2 linked regions of the Candidatus Chlorohelix allophototropha genome follow. The protein of the gene in region 2 interacts with the protein of the main gene of each other region in a pairwise test. Links are inferred from orthologs where the notes say so. Each region holds a gene or a part of one and is shown on either strand. Other genes may lie near its edges. The genes, in order: rlmN and ftsZ.

Region 1 (6,467 bases), 2.3 Mb from region 2 along the record:
ATGCTTCAGGTAAGGATGGAGAAAATAGCCTAGACCTCACCGGCTTGACCCTTAGAACTGCTAAAGGCTCGCTGGATTTGAGTAAACAAAAGGCAACCGCGCTAATCCCCACAAAATCAGACTTACTAGAGGTAGGACAAGGAAAACCAGTTCCGGGCGGCGCTTACCTATTGGTGGTATCAAGCGTTTCGAACTTCAAAGCCGCCTTTCCCTCTTCTAAAGCTGTACCCTTTGATGGTTCAAGTGTTCTGGGTGATCTTGACCCCAAAGATGATGCCATTACTTTGTTGCAGGGAGGTCAGTTGCTTGATCAAGTCGGGTGGGGTAACCCTTCGCAAAGCTTATTGAATAAAATTGGCGTTTCCGGTTCGGTAAATCTTTCGCTTTCTTCTATTGGGGGTGATAATCCCAAAAGTCTAGGGAGAACTCCACCGACCGGCGCGCGCGATGTAAATAAACCGGGTATCTTTACCATTCACGAATCGGTTTCGCCGGGCGGCGCAGTGCCACAACCTCGTGAAAAATATAATTTCTTGCTGAATGAAGCTACCAATGTTATTACTATCGTTGGCGGTTTGATACTTTTTCTGGTATTCGTGATGATAGCGGTAATTGCCCGCCGCTTTGAGACTTTGGCTCAACAACGCACCTACTGGCAGTTGTTGTTGCTAGCCCCAATCGGAATTATGGTTTATAACGTTGTTACAATTCTAGCTTTCATTTCCAGAGGCAGTTTAAACGATCAAGATCGCTGGATTGGTTTTACCTCGTTATTCATCTCCGGTATAGCCTGTGCTGCGGTTATCAATGTATTTCGCAATATTGCCAAAGATATACTGGCGGCTGAGTAAAGGGAGGCATAGGCGATGACCGTATTCGGCAATGTTATAGAGTTATTCCAGCAACAACAACTCCAGGCTTTACTGCTGGATATAGGCTTTATTATATTGGCTCTGGCGCTCTTCTGGTTTGCTCGTATTCTGGGAGAATTGTTAGAAATTATCCAAAAACCCCCGGTAGAAGGACTTACTCGCATTGCGGGTTGGTTGTTGATTTTGACTTTCTCCATACCGCACTATGTCGCGAATATTTACTTGTATCCGAACCTAACCGGAGATAGTAATATGTGGGTAGCGCTTTGGATTTTCCGTACTATCTCAAATGTGGGTTTGCTGGTTGCCTCAATTCTGGCATTAATCCCGGTAGTCTTGTATTGGCGTTGGACTAGAGAATAGTTTTTAACCTGACTGTAATAATTTTTTATTGACAAAACCCCGCTTTACCACTATTTTGGAAATAGTGGTTTTTTTACTATTTATCGGAGGATTAATTGTGTTAAAGGGTCTTGAAAACTGGCTGATCGACTTCCTGACAACTTTTTACCATAGTGTTGGCTGGTGGGGCGTAATAGCGATGATGGCAATTGAAAGCATGATGATTCCGCTACCCAGCGAAATTATTATGCCGCTGGCAGGGTGGTTGCTGGTGACCAATATTGCCGGTGATACTCCCGTGTGGCTGCAACTGGTCTGGGCTGGTGTAATCGGTGGTGTAGGCTGCACAATCGGCTCTATAATCGGCTACTATATCGGACTCTTTGGCGGCAGACCTCTGGTAGTTAAATACGGCAAGTATGTGCTGATTAACGTTGGGCATCTGGAAATTGCCGAACGATGGCTCGATCGTTGGGGCGCCCTTGCCACTTTTATTTCTCGTTTGCTACCGGTGGTACGCACATTTGTAAGTTTGCCTGCCGGTGTGGTACGCACGCATCTTGCCATATTTTTACCTTTAACCTTTATAGGTTCATTTATTTGGTCGCTGGCTTTAGCTTGGGTAGGGTTTGTGTTGGGGGCACAATTTGAGTCGGTTCGCAACTCAATCGGCTGGTTAGATTACCCCATCATTGCTGTAATTCTACTTCTAGTAGTTTGGTTTGTGTACAATTCGCTGAAAAAGCGCAAGCAAGAACGCCTTGCTGCTTCGGTTGTAGGCGGCAAAGGCAAGGAATAAGCCTCCGCTTTCATTGAAATTTGACATATCCTTTTTGCCGCTCACCTGTCGAGAGCTTTGTTGTTAAGCTTAACCATCGACTACAAGGGATGGTGAACGGTTTTTTGTGGGAAAATTTAATAAATATAACCGAGAAGGAGTTTGCGGGATTTGGAACTGACAATTTTTCTTGACTATGATGTAATTGCAGCAACAGACGTTGTTGCCAAAGAAGGCGGCTTCTTCCTCGATCCTGTTTATCTTATCAAAACCCTAGGCTTGTTCGGCATAGTGCTGATTGTTTTCGCCGAGTCGGGTTTGCTGTTCGGCTTTTTCTTTCCGGGTGACAGTTTGCTCTTTACTGCCGGGTTTTTTGCTTCTCAGGGTTGGTTTGATATCTGGTTACTGGTTCCCCTATGTTTTATTGCCGCTGTTTTGGGCGATAGTGTAGGTTACTGGACAGGCAGCAAGTTTGGTCCGAAGTTATTTAACAAGGAAGATTCATTTTTCTTCCATAAGGATCATATTATTCGCGCTCAAAAATTTTACGATAAATACGGTGGCAAAACAGTTCTGCTGGCGCGTTTCGTGCCGATTGTGCGCACCTTCGCGCCGATTGTAGCGGGCATGGGCAAAATGCGCTATGCCACATTTCTAGCTTACAATGTGGTGGGCGCTTTCGTATTTGCAGTTTGTATCACTCTCGCTGGCTATTTCTTGGGTCAGGTGATACCGGATATAGATAAATTCCTGTTGCCAATTATTTTCTTGATTATTTTAGTTTCAGTTGCGCCGGGGATATACCATATTTTCAAGGAAAAAGATAACCGGATGCGCTTTACGAATAGCCTCAAGAAGTTGCTCAAACGTGATGGTAAGGTGGAATCTGCCGCTCAACTTAATAAAAAAGACTAAAATCGCGGTTAATTTATGGCTAGTACCGGAGTTTCCCCCTGCTATGCCGGAGGGGGATTTTTTATTTCGGCTGTGTTTTTTGCTGCTTCATAAATTTCACGGAATGGTCTCTTGGTGCGGCGTGCGATTGCCGCTACATCTTCGTATTCCGGCACGGCTTCTACCGCTATGCCGTTGAGAAACTTGAGCTTGAGCCGTACTTTTGAGCCTGCCACTTCCACTTCTCGGAAATTGCGCCCGGCTTTGTAACGGCGATATTGGCTTACTCGCACGCCAAAGGCGCTGGTTTCTTTCAAGATAAGCTCGGCAATACGCGCTTCATCGCTGGTATTTGCCAGCACGCCTAGCATTACACCGGGGCGGTTTTTTTTCATCTGGATAGGGCTGAAGTAAACATCTAGTGCGCCTTCTGCCAGCAATTTATCCATCAGATAACCCAAGCCTTCCGCGCTCATATCGTCAAGATTGGTTTCTAGTCCGCAAATTTCGTCATGTTCAAAAGGGTCGCTAGTAAGCGATTCCTGTGTTAACTGTATTGTTTTATGAGTCTCAGTTTCTGGCAGAGGTTCTCCTAGCCACAGGCGCAGCGCATTTAGCCAATCAAATTCGCGACTCCCGAAGCCATAGCCGATTTTTTCCAGTTGCATAGCGGGTTGGGTGAAGCGGCACAAGGTTGTTACAATTGCCGCTCCTGTAGGCGTTACCATTTCGCTGCGGGCAGGGTATTGGCTACCATTGGATAGGGTTACTTGGGGCGACAAAATAGCCCCGGCGTTTGCCAGCAATTGCAGGGTGGCAGGGGCAGGCACAGGCAGAATTCCGTGCGCCGTATTTACAAAGCCGCTACCCAGCGGTAATGCGCTGCAATAAAAATGCTCTATTTCGAAATATTCGAAGCCTAGGCACGTCCCTACAATATCCACGATAGCATCTACTGCCCCGACCTCGTGAAAATGCACCTGTTCAAGCGGTACTCCATGAACCTGCGCTTCGGCTTCTGCCAACGCCCGGAAAATGCGAGAGGCTCTATCCTTGACTCTATCAATCAATGCGCTGTTTTCGATAATAGCGAGTATCTCGCGGAGATGGCGCTGCGTTTCCAGTTCCGGTTGCTCTAAAATTACATCTAGCTTTATCCCGCTGATGCCATGCTGCTCGACTCGATTCATTTCAAGATGGTAATTAGCTACACCGAGTTTTGCCAGTTCAGCTTTGAGGTAATCAAGCGGCATTCCGGCATGCAGCAATGCGCCGAGTGTCATGTCACCGCTTACACCGGAAAATGCGTCAAAATAAATCAGTTTGCCCATTGCTTATATTTTCTGAAAGTACCTTGTGGGTTATTGACTCAAACGGCTGTGTTTACCGTCTTGCGCTACCTTTAGCTGTCCGCAAGCCGCCTGAATATCGCGTCCCATCTCCACCCGCACCGAGTTAGGAATACCATAACGAGTCAATTCTGCTTGGAAAACCTTAACTCGATTTATATCAGAACCGCGCTGGCTACTACCGGGAACGGGATTCATCGGAATCAGGTTTACGTGGCATAACATTCCTTTGATGAGTTTGCCCAGTTCTCGCGCACAAGCCACCGTATCATTAACCTCTTCTACCAGTGTATATTCAAAACTGAGGCGGCGATTGGTATTGGCGATATAATCCCGGCAAGCCTCGATTAGCTCGGCGATGGGATAACGGCGACTGATAGGCATCATCTGGCTGCGTAGCGTATCATTTGGGGCGTGCAGCGAAAGAGCTAGATTCACCGGCAGTTCTTCTTGCCCGAAGCGTTTTATCATTTGGGGTAAACCCACCGTGGAAACGGTCATTTTACGGGCGCTCAGGTTGATACCATCCGGGTCATGCAAGCGTCGAATCGCTTTCCAGAGGTTCAGGTAATTTGCCAACGGTTCGCCCATTCCCATAAACACAAGGTTGGAAACCCGCTTATGCCCCAAAGTCAATTTTTGATCTTCGGTGTTTATCAGGAAACGCTCGTAGTGCAAGATCTGTTGCAAGATTTCCCCCGCCGTCAGGTTACGATTCAAACCCATCAAGCCGGTAGCACAAAAAGAGCAAGCCATCGCGCAGCCAGCCTGCGTTGAAACGCATACAGTAGCGCGATCGGAGTAAAGCATTAATACCGTTTCGATTTCCGCGCCGTCCCATAGCCGGAAAAGAGCTTTACGGGTTTGTCCGTCATGCGCAACTTTTTCAGCTATCACTTCCAGCGGGGCAAGGCGATAATTTCCCTGCAATTTTTCCAACAAAGGGCGAGGCAAGTTGCCCAACTCGCTGTACTCTGCGGCGAATTTCCGATATAGCCAGTCCCAAATCTGGTTAGCGCGAAAGGCAGGTTGCCCGAAGCTCAAAACAACATTTTTCAATTCATCCCGCTCAAGCGCAAGCAAATCAGGCAGCGGTTTGCTTGTCTGGGTAAGCGGTATAGAAGCGGTGGCAATATTTATATTTTCTATTTCGGCTAGATCTGCCTGAAAATCCTGCGGTAGCATTTATACATCCAATCAATAAAAAATCCCGTAGCCTCACTGGTTACGGGAGAAATTTTACCATTACTGCTAGGATAAGCAAAGTGGTTAAGGTTTATTCGAAAACTTATAGCCGACTCCCCGAATAGTCTGCACATAGCGAGGGTTGGAAGGGTCTTCCTCTAGCTTTTTACGCAGACGCGCTAGGTGTACATCTACTACGCGCCCATCGCCAAAGTAATCATAATTCCAGATTTGCTCTAATAATTGGTCGCGGCTGAAAACCAATCCGGGATGATCATGTAGGTATTTTAGTAGGTCAAATTCCAATTTGGTCAAATCCAGTTCCTGCCCGTTCTTCCAAACCTGCCTTCGCTCTGAATCTATAATCAACCCGGTTTGAGAAGGAGCTTCGGTGGCTTTAGGTACTGAGATTATTTCAGCCTGGATTTTGTTGCGCCGCATCATTGCGTTTACACGTGCTACCAGTTCGCGTCCACTGAAGGGTTTAGTAACATAATCGTCTGCGCCCGCTTCTAGACCGAGAATTTTCTGATCCTCCGTGTCCAAGGCAGTGAGCATCATAATAAACATGCTCGGATTAATCTGGCGTAACTGGCGACAGACTTCTACCCCGTCCATTTCTGGCATCATTCGATCCAACAAGGCAACCACCGGGTTTTCTTTGCGCGCAATCTCAATTGCTTGTTTACCACCTTCTGCCACCAGTACATTGTATCCGGCGCGTTTAAGATGATATTCAACCAAAACCCTTATATCGGACTCATCGTCAACTACTAGTACTTTATCGGCAATTGCGGTATTTGCCGATTCTGCGTTTGAGTTGGTTTTTTCTGTCATAAAATAGATACCACTATGTTCCTTTTTATTGATTAACTACTCTATTTTAACAGGAAAACCTAACAATTAACATAACGATCAAGGACAAATTTGCTACCGTACAGATATAAAGGAGAGGAAAAGGAGGAGAAGGTTGAGGCAGAGTGGTAAACTGTAGTTTTCTTACCGACCAAAGTAGAAAGCAAAAGGATACCAAAATGAGTGACAACC
Region 2 (6,340 bases):
TTTCAAAAAGAGCGGCAAGCGATTTGGGTTGCAGTGGATCGGCAACGATAATTTCGCAATGCTCAAGACCCGGTAAACGGCGCATTGCTTCCAGCCTTACCCCGTCGCGCCCCGCCAGCACCACTTCAAATCCGTGTTGAGCCAGTACAGGCGCAGTAAGGCTGCCGGTGTAACCGCTTGCCCCAAAAAGCACTAGCCTATTTCCTGACATTTAAACCCTCGCCGATGAAATCCAACCGCTAATCAGGCGGGCAAAAAATTCTGGTTTATCATACTTTTCCAGTTCAAAAACAGGCAGCCCCTTTTCTTCCAGCGCCGCATTAGCCGCCAATATTGCCGTAGCGACCGCCCGTTCTAGAAACAGGGCGGGCAAAGGATTCCGCACCCAATCGCCGCAACAGCTTAAACCCGGAAATGGAGTTCGCACGCCCATATGATGAGCTAAAGAACCAATTCCAAAAAGGGTGTGGGAGGGAGGGTTGCGTTGGAAGGTGACATGTAAAATTTTACCCTTCAACTTCGGAAATATCCGCTCTACCGCTTCCCGCGCCTGAGCAATAATCGTCGCATCATCCAGATCAAGAGTCTCCTGGCTGTAAATATGAGTTTCCAAAGCGCTACCGCCCGTTGCAGTATGCCATTCTTTGAACGAATTCAGAATACGATGCAGCCAGAAAAAGTTATCTAATATAAAATCGCCACTGATAATACCCGCTTCGGCAGTGCGCTTGCGAGGCGACTCGGAGAACCAAAAGCGCAAGACTCCCGTATGGCGACCTTCGGGCCATTTCATATCAGCAGTAATCGCTGCGGTGGTTGGGCTATTGTTAAAGATACGGCTGGCGGCGGGCGCATCGGTAGCCACTATTACATGCAATGCTTCGATTTTTTCCCCATTTTCCAGAAATACTACCCAACCTGTTTCACCCACACGTTCAAGCCGTTCTACCCTTGCGTCCTTACGAATCTCAGCACCAGCCCGAACAATTTTTTCTGCCATCGGCGCAATCAACGCGGTTTCCGGGTCGGTGGGCAAGTAGTGGAAACGCTGGCTGTCTCGCCGCAGCAGCGAATAAAAGCGTAAGAAAGCAATAAAACCCGCTGCCGGAACCTGATCTAGATGTGCCGATAAGCCACTACGCGCCAAAGTTGCTAGAAATGCGGTCATGCGCGGAGGCCAGCCTTTGCACAAATCCGCAACAGTTTTACCTTCTAAGCTTACACCTTCAACCAACGGGTCAATCGCGGTAGCAGTCAGCAAAGTACCTAGCACTACCGGGATTTTGAAAATATCACTGAAAGTTAGCATCCGCACGAAAGGGGGGTAAAATGACAACGCGCCGTAATGGAAAGGGGCAGGCCAAAGTATAGTACGACGCACACCTCGCCCCATCTCACAGCGTAGAATTTTACCGTTCGACTCACCGTGAACCCATTGCTGGCGATCTGCAAAAACCAGTTCCGGCATAAAGCCGTGCCGGGCAGCCATCGCTTTGAGGTTCTTGTATTGCCACCACAAGCCATGAATCCCATGTTCGGCAGGAAAGCTCCAGCGCCGCCCATCGGCAGAAGTAAGCTCAACTGCCGGTTTTGTACTCCAACGACCACCCAGAAAGGCAGGTTCAGCCTCCAGCACGAGCGGCAACAATCCCCGCTCGGTCAAATGTAAAGCGGCAGTCAGTCCTGCTACACCACCCCCGATTATCACACAGGCACGAGGCTCAGATTGCATTTTATATTCCTTCTGAAATTAACTCATGTAGGCGAGAGAGGCAACGTCGATACTTTTTAGCGTACCCTTTATCACGATATTCCGGCAAGAACAGGTCTGGTAGTGTGCATCTTGCCGACACCGCAAGTTTTACCCGCTGGTCGTACAGTTTGTCGATGAAATGTACGAAACGGAGCGCGTCAATCTGTTCGTGGAAAGGTGCAAGCCCTTCGATAAATACTACTTCCAGTGGCACAAGCAAGCGCGAGTAGCGAATAGGATGGTGCGCTGCCAAATGTTTTAGCAATTCATCAAAAGTGGTATATAACTTTGAGCTTTTAAGCGGCATATAGTGTGTGTAGGCGTTGTGCAGCGCAGCGGAATCAGACGCATAAATACCTTCCGAAAGGACATTCTCACCGTAAGCACGATGGCGATAATCCTCACCCTCTAACCTAATCGACTCGAAACTTTGGGCGATGATACCGATTTCACGCTTGAAATCATCCGCATTGAAACGCCCTTGTCCTAACTCACTTGGTAGCGTGTTTGAAGTGGTCAAGATATGGGTGTTGCCACCCTCCATCACACCTCGGATGAAAGTTTTGGCGAGCATGGTATTTCCCACATCATCCAGTTCAAACTCATCCACACAGATGAGGCGATAGGGTTTGAAAGCTTCTATTGCCGGTGCCATCCCTTTAGCACCAATCGCATAAGCCAGTTCTTGAAAGGAAAGATAGGCTTTGGGGGCAGGTGCTTCCAAATAGGCAGAAGCAAGAAGATGAGTTTTGCCCACCCCATAGCCACCATCAAGGTAAAGCCCCTTTATAGCAACCGGCGTTTTCTTCTTTAAAAAGCCAAGAAGACCCCCACGCTCGCCACGCTCTGCTTGTATCCCACTCACATATTCGCGTAGCCGTTGTAGTGTACTTGCTTGAGAAGGCTGCTTCGGGTCAGGACGATAGCTTTCAAACGAAACATGGGAAAAACGGGGAGTAGGCACAAAACCCCCGACCACCTCTTCAATACTAACCTCACAGTCAATCTGGTCAAAGGTCAGGGTACGGTTGGGCAATTCAAGCCCATCTTGTGATTTTTGCAACGATGTATTCACCTGCTGAGTGTAGCCGATTAATCAATACGCTGTCAATACTAGCGTGTTGAGAAAAGTGGAGAATTACTACTTGTAGTAAGCGCACATTTGTGCTATTTTATAGCAAAATAAAGCGATCCCTTGTGAGGACCGCTGCTTGGTTTGCGTTAAAAGAGAATGTATCAACGCACCTATCCGGATTGACGTTAGTAGCGTCTAGGATAAGAGGTCAATACAAAGATATGTCCATTGAAAAGTGATTTTGAGTTCCGGTTTAGGCGGCGATTCGCCCGGTTACCAGCGGGCGATATCTCTCACAAAACCGTAGTTTATTTAACTCAAAATCGGTGCTACTGATTCCCGCGGTTCTGGCGATAGCGTAGGAACGGCGGAATATCCAAATCATCGTTAGCCGCAGGGCGATAAGGATACGGCTCAGCCGGCGCAGTAGGCTGGTAGTTGGTCTTGCCGGAAGGCTGTTGCAACGGTTGGTTGGTATAGTGCGGCACTTGCACCGGGCGCAATTGCGGCTTGCGTACCGCATCAAAGCCTGTTGCAATCACCGTCAGCTTCACTTCACTACCCATACGTGGATCAATCACTGCACCGACTATAATATTAGCGTCAGGATCGGCGGCTTGCTGAATTATCTCCGCTGCTTCGTAAACTTCGAGAATACCGAGATCATCTCCACCGGTAATATTGAACAGCACTCCGCGCGCCCCTTCAATTGATAGCTCCAGCAAAGGACTTTCAATTGCCTGTTTGGCGGCATCAATACAACGATTATCGCCCGTACCATGTCCAATTGCCATCAAAGCAGACCCTGCATCGGTCATAATGCTCTTAACATCAGCAAAGTCGAGGTTGATTAAGCCCGGAACGGTAATCAGATCAGAAATACCTTGAATACCTTGCCGCAATACATCATCCGCAATTCTGAAGGCTTCTACTATGCTGGTCTTCTTATCGGCAACCTGCAACAGCCTATCGTTAGGAATTGTGATTAAGGTATCTACATGCTCTTTAAAGCGGGCAATGCCTTCTTCGGCAGAAGCCTTGCGGCGATTGCCTTCAAAACTAAACGGTTTGGTTACCACGCCCACGGTAAGCGCGCCGATTTCCTTAGCGATCTGGGCTATGATAGGGGAAGCGCCTGTACCTGTACCACCGCCCATACCGCTGGTGATAAATATCATGTCCGCGCCCTTTAGCGCTTCAAACAATTCCTCGCTGCTTTCTTCAGCAGCCTTAGCGCCGATTACCGGATTACCGCCCGCGCCAAGTCCTTTGGTAACTTTATCGCCAATCCGAATACGGGTAGGGGCTTTGCTATAGAGCAAGGCTTGAGCATCGGTATTCACTACGTAAAACTCAATACCGGTAAGACCACTCTCAATCATACGGTTCACTGCATTGGAACCGCCGCCACCTACGCCCACAACCTTTATCTGCGCGAAGCTTTCCAGATCCACGCTATTTATTAACTGCTGATCATGCATCCTTTTTGATGTCATTAGGGTTATCTCCTTTTAACGCAACCCGCTTGTTGCCGGTTTCTCTCTCCCCATTACTGTGCTATCCCCGACCGATAAACCCAGTTTGGAACTCAATACCCGGCTATAAGTCCCGATTAACTACTATTGTGACGGTAAAAAATTTCGCAACCAGCCAGAAAATTTCCTGCCAACCCCACCGCCGCCACTGCTGGCGCGGCGCGGTTCCTGCAAAATATCTTCGCCGTTCATCTTCTTCAGACCCCACAACACCAGTCCCACGCCGGCGCTGTAGGCGGGATTGTTCAAGGCGTCTCCGCCCATTCCACTCATCCCCCGTGGGACACCTACACGAACGGGCATTCGCAATATATGCGCCGCCGCATCGGTAATACCCGTCAAACTGGCAGAACCACCCGTAAGCACAATGCCTGCGGGGATCATCGCATCGTAGCCACTTTTCTTGATCTCGCCTTGCACCATCTCAAAAAGCTGGCGCGCACGAGCATAGATTACCTCATTCAAAGTTTTTCTGGAAACGCGCTGTTTACTACCGATTTCGAAAGCTTCCACTTCGATCATTTCATCCGGCTGTTCATCCACTTTAGGATTCTCATCTACTTTGCGCAATTTCCAGTTATCGTGTCCGTAATAACCCCCGTAATAACCCTTCATAGAGCCGATTACCGAAGCATCACCGTACTTTGTCTTCAACCGTTCAGCCGTTTCAAGCGGAGTACGCAATACAATGGCGATGTCGTTGGTAATATGATTGCCGCCAATCGGTAATACCGCGGTGTGCCAGATAGTACCGTCAATGTATATTGCAATATCGGTTGTGCCGCTGCCGATATCCACCAACACGACACCCAGACGCTTCTCCGCCTCTCCTAGCACCGCTTCGCTGGCTGCCAGCGATTCGAGTACCAACTCTTCCACTTCGATGCCTACGCGCTGTACCGCCTTGTAAAGGTTATTCAAAATGCTGACCGCTCCAGTAACAATATGAGTCTCTACTTCAAGACGGTAGCCACTCATACCGATTGGGTCGCGTACCCCATCCTGCCCATCAATTACGTAGGTGCGCGGGATAACATGTAAAACTTCGCGCTGGGGCGGTATAGCTACTGCACGAGCAGAGTCCATTACCCTTGCTACATCTTCATGCCCTATCTCGCGATCGAATTTGCTCACCGCAACCACGCCCCGACTATTGATGCTGCTTACATGGCTGCCCGTTACCCCTACATTAGCCGCGCCAACTTTTATTCCGGCAAGCCTTTCAGCTTTTTCCACCGCACTGGCGATACTTTGCGAGGTTTCTTCGATATTTACCACTACGCCTTTAGCCAACCCTTTGCTAGGGCTTACTCCGTATCCGGTAATATCAATATGCCCATCTTTGGTCACCTGCCCGATAATGCAGCTGATTTTAGAAGTGCCAATGTCTATTCCCACCAAGGGTTTTTCACGGTTAACAGCCATATGTTTACTCCACCAAATCGGTGCTCAGATACTTTAATCCGCTATCGCATACCAGCGTTACGATAAGGTCGCCCGGTAACGCCCGTTTTGCTAATTGCAGCGCGGCAGCTACGTTTGCGCCACTGCTGAAGCCCCCAAAGATACCTTCCTGCTTCGCCAAAGCGCGAGCAGTAAAAGTGGCTTTTTCATCTGTTATCCCGATAGTCCCATCGCAAAGCCCCGAATCCCACAAAGGCGGCATCAGCGCATAACCTGCGCCTTGCAATTTGTGCGCCGAATTTGTAACGGGCTTGCCCCCGATTACCTGTGCTGTTTCCGGCTCAACTACAAAACACTTGATAGCCGGGTTATAGTGTTTCAATGCACGCGCCGTTCCAACAAAACTACCGCCGGAACCGGCAATTGCCACAAAAGAAGTTACTTTACCGTCGGTTTGTTCCCATATCTCTTTTCCGGTTGCCAGTTCGTGCGCCGCTGCATTCGCCGGATTATTAAACTGGTCAGGGCGAAAAGCATTTAATTCCTTCACCAGCGCTTGTGTCCGTTCTTCCA

What was found.
Region 1: the proteins of ftsZ (region 2) and rlmN interact in binary tests that used the Escherichia coli proteins (3 or more experiments, as listed by UniProt). The link is inferred for Candidatus Chlorohelix allophototropha from one-to-one orthologs.

The regions. Positions count from the first base shown.
Region 1 is NZ_CP128399.1:110,257-116,723, forward strand. The notes cover bases 3,335-6,256. They hold rlmN (dual-specificity RNA methyltransferase RlmN), read right to left. Parts: upstream 5,421-6,256; coding sequence 4,248-5,420; downstream 3,335-4,247. Other genes in these bases: larC (nickel pincer cofactor biosynthesis protein LarC), read right to left, coding at 3,335-4,217; OZ401_RS00530 (response regulator transcription factor), read right to left, coding at 5,505-6,256. Also shown: OZ401_RS00500 (lamin tail domain-containing protein), read left to right, coding at 1-851; OZ401_RS00505 (hypothetical protein), read left to right, coding at 867-1,235; OZ401_RS00510 (DedA family protein), read left to right, coding at 1,333-2,013; OZ401_RS00515 (DedA family protein), read left to right, coding at 2,164-2,907; more of larC, read right to left, coding at 2,949-3,334; more of OZ401_RS00530, read right to left, coding at 6,257-6,257; OZ401_RS00535 (IS4 family transposase), read left to right, coding at 6,455-6,467.
Region 2 is NZ_CP128399.1:2,449,670-2,456,009, forward strand. What follows is about bases 2,242-5,036. They hold ftsZ (cell division protein FtsZ), read right to left. Parts: upstream 4,325-5,036; coding sequence 3,158-4,324; downstream 2,242-3,157. Other genes in these bases: zapE (cell division protein ZapE), read right to left, coding at 2,242-2,816; ftsA (cell division protein FtsA), read right to left, coding at 4,448-5,036. In the rest of the region: OZ401_RS10775 (saccharopine dehydrogenase family protein), read right to left, coding at 1-211; OZ401_RS10780 (FAD-dependent oxidoreductase), read right to left, coding at 212-1,732; more of zapE, read right to left, coding at 1,734-2,241; more of ftsA, read right to left, coding at 5,037-5,788; OZ401_RS10800 (PLP-dependent cysteine synthase family protein), read right to left, coding at 5,793-6,340. UniProt on the Escherichia coli protein: Essential cell division protein that forms a contractile ring structure (Z ring) at the future cell division site. The regulation of the ring assembly controls the timing and the location of cell division.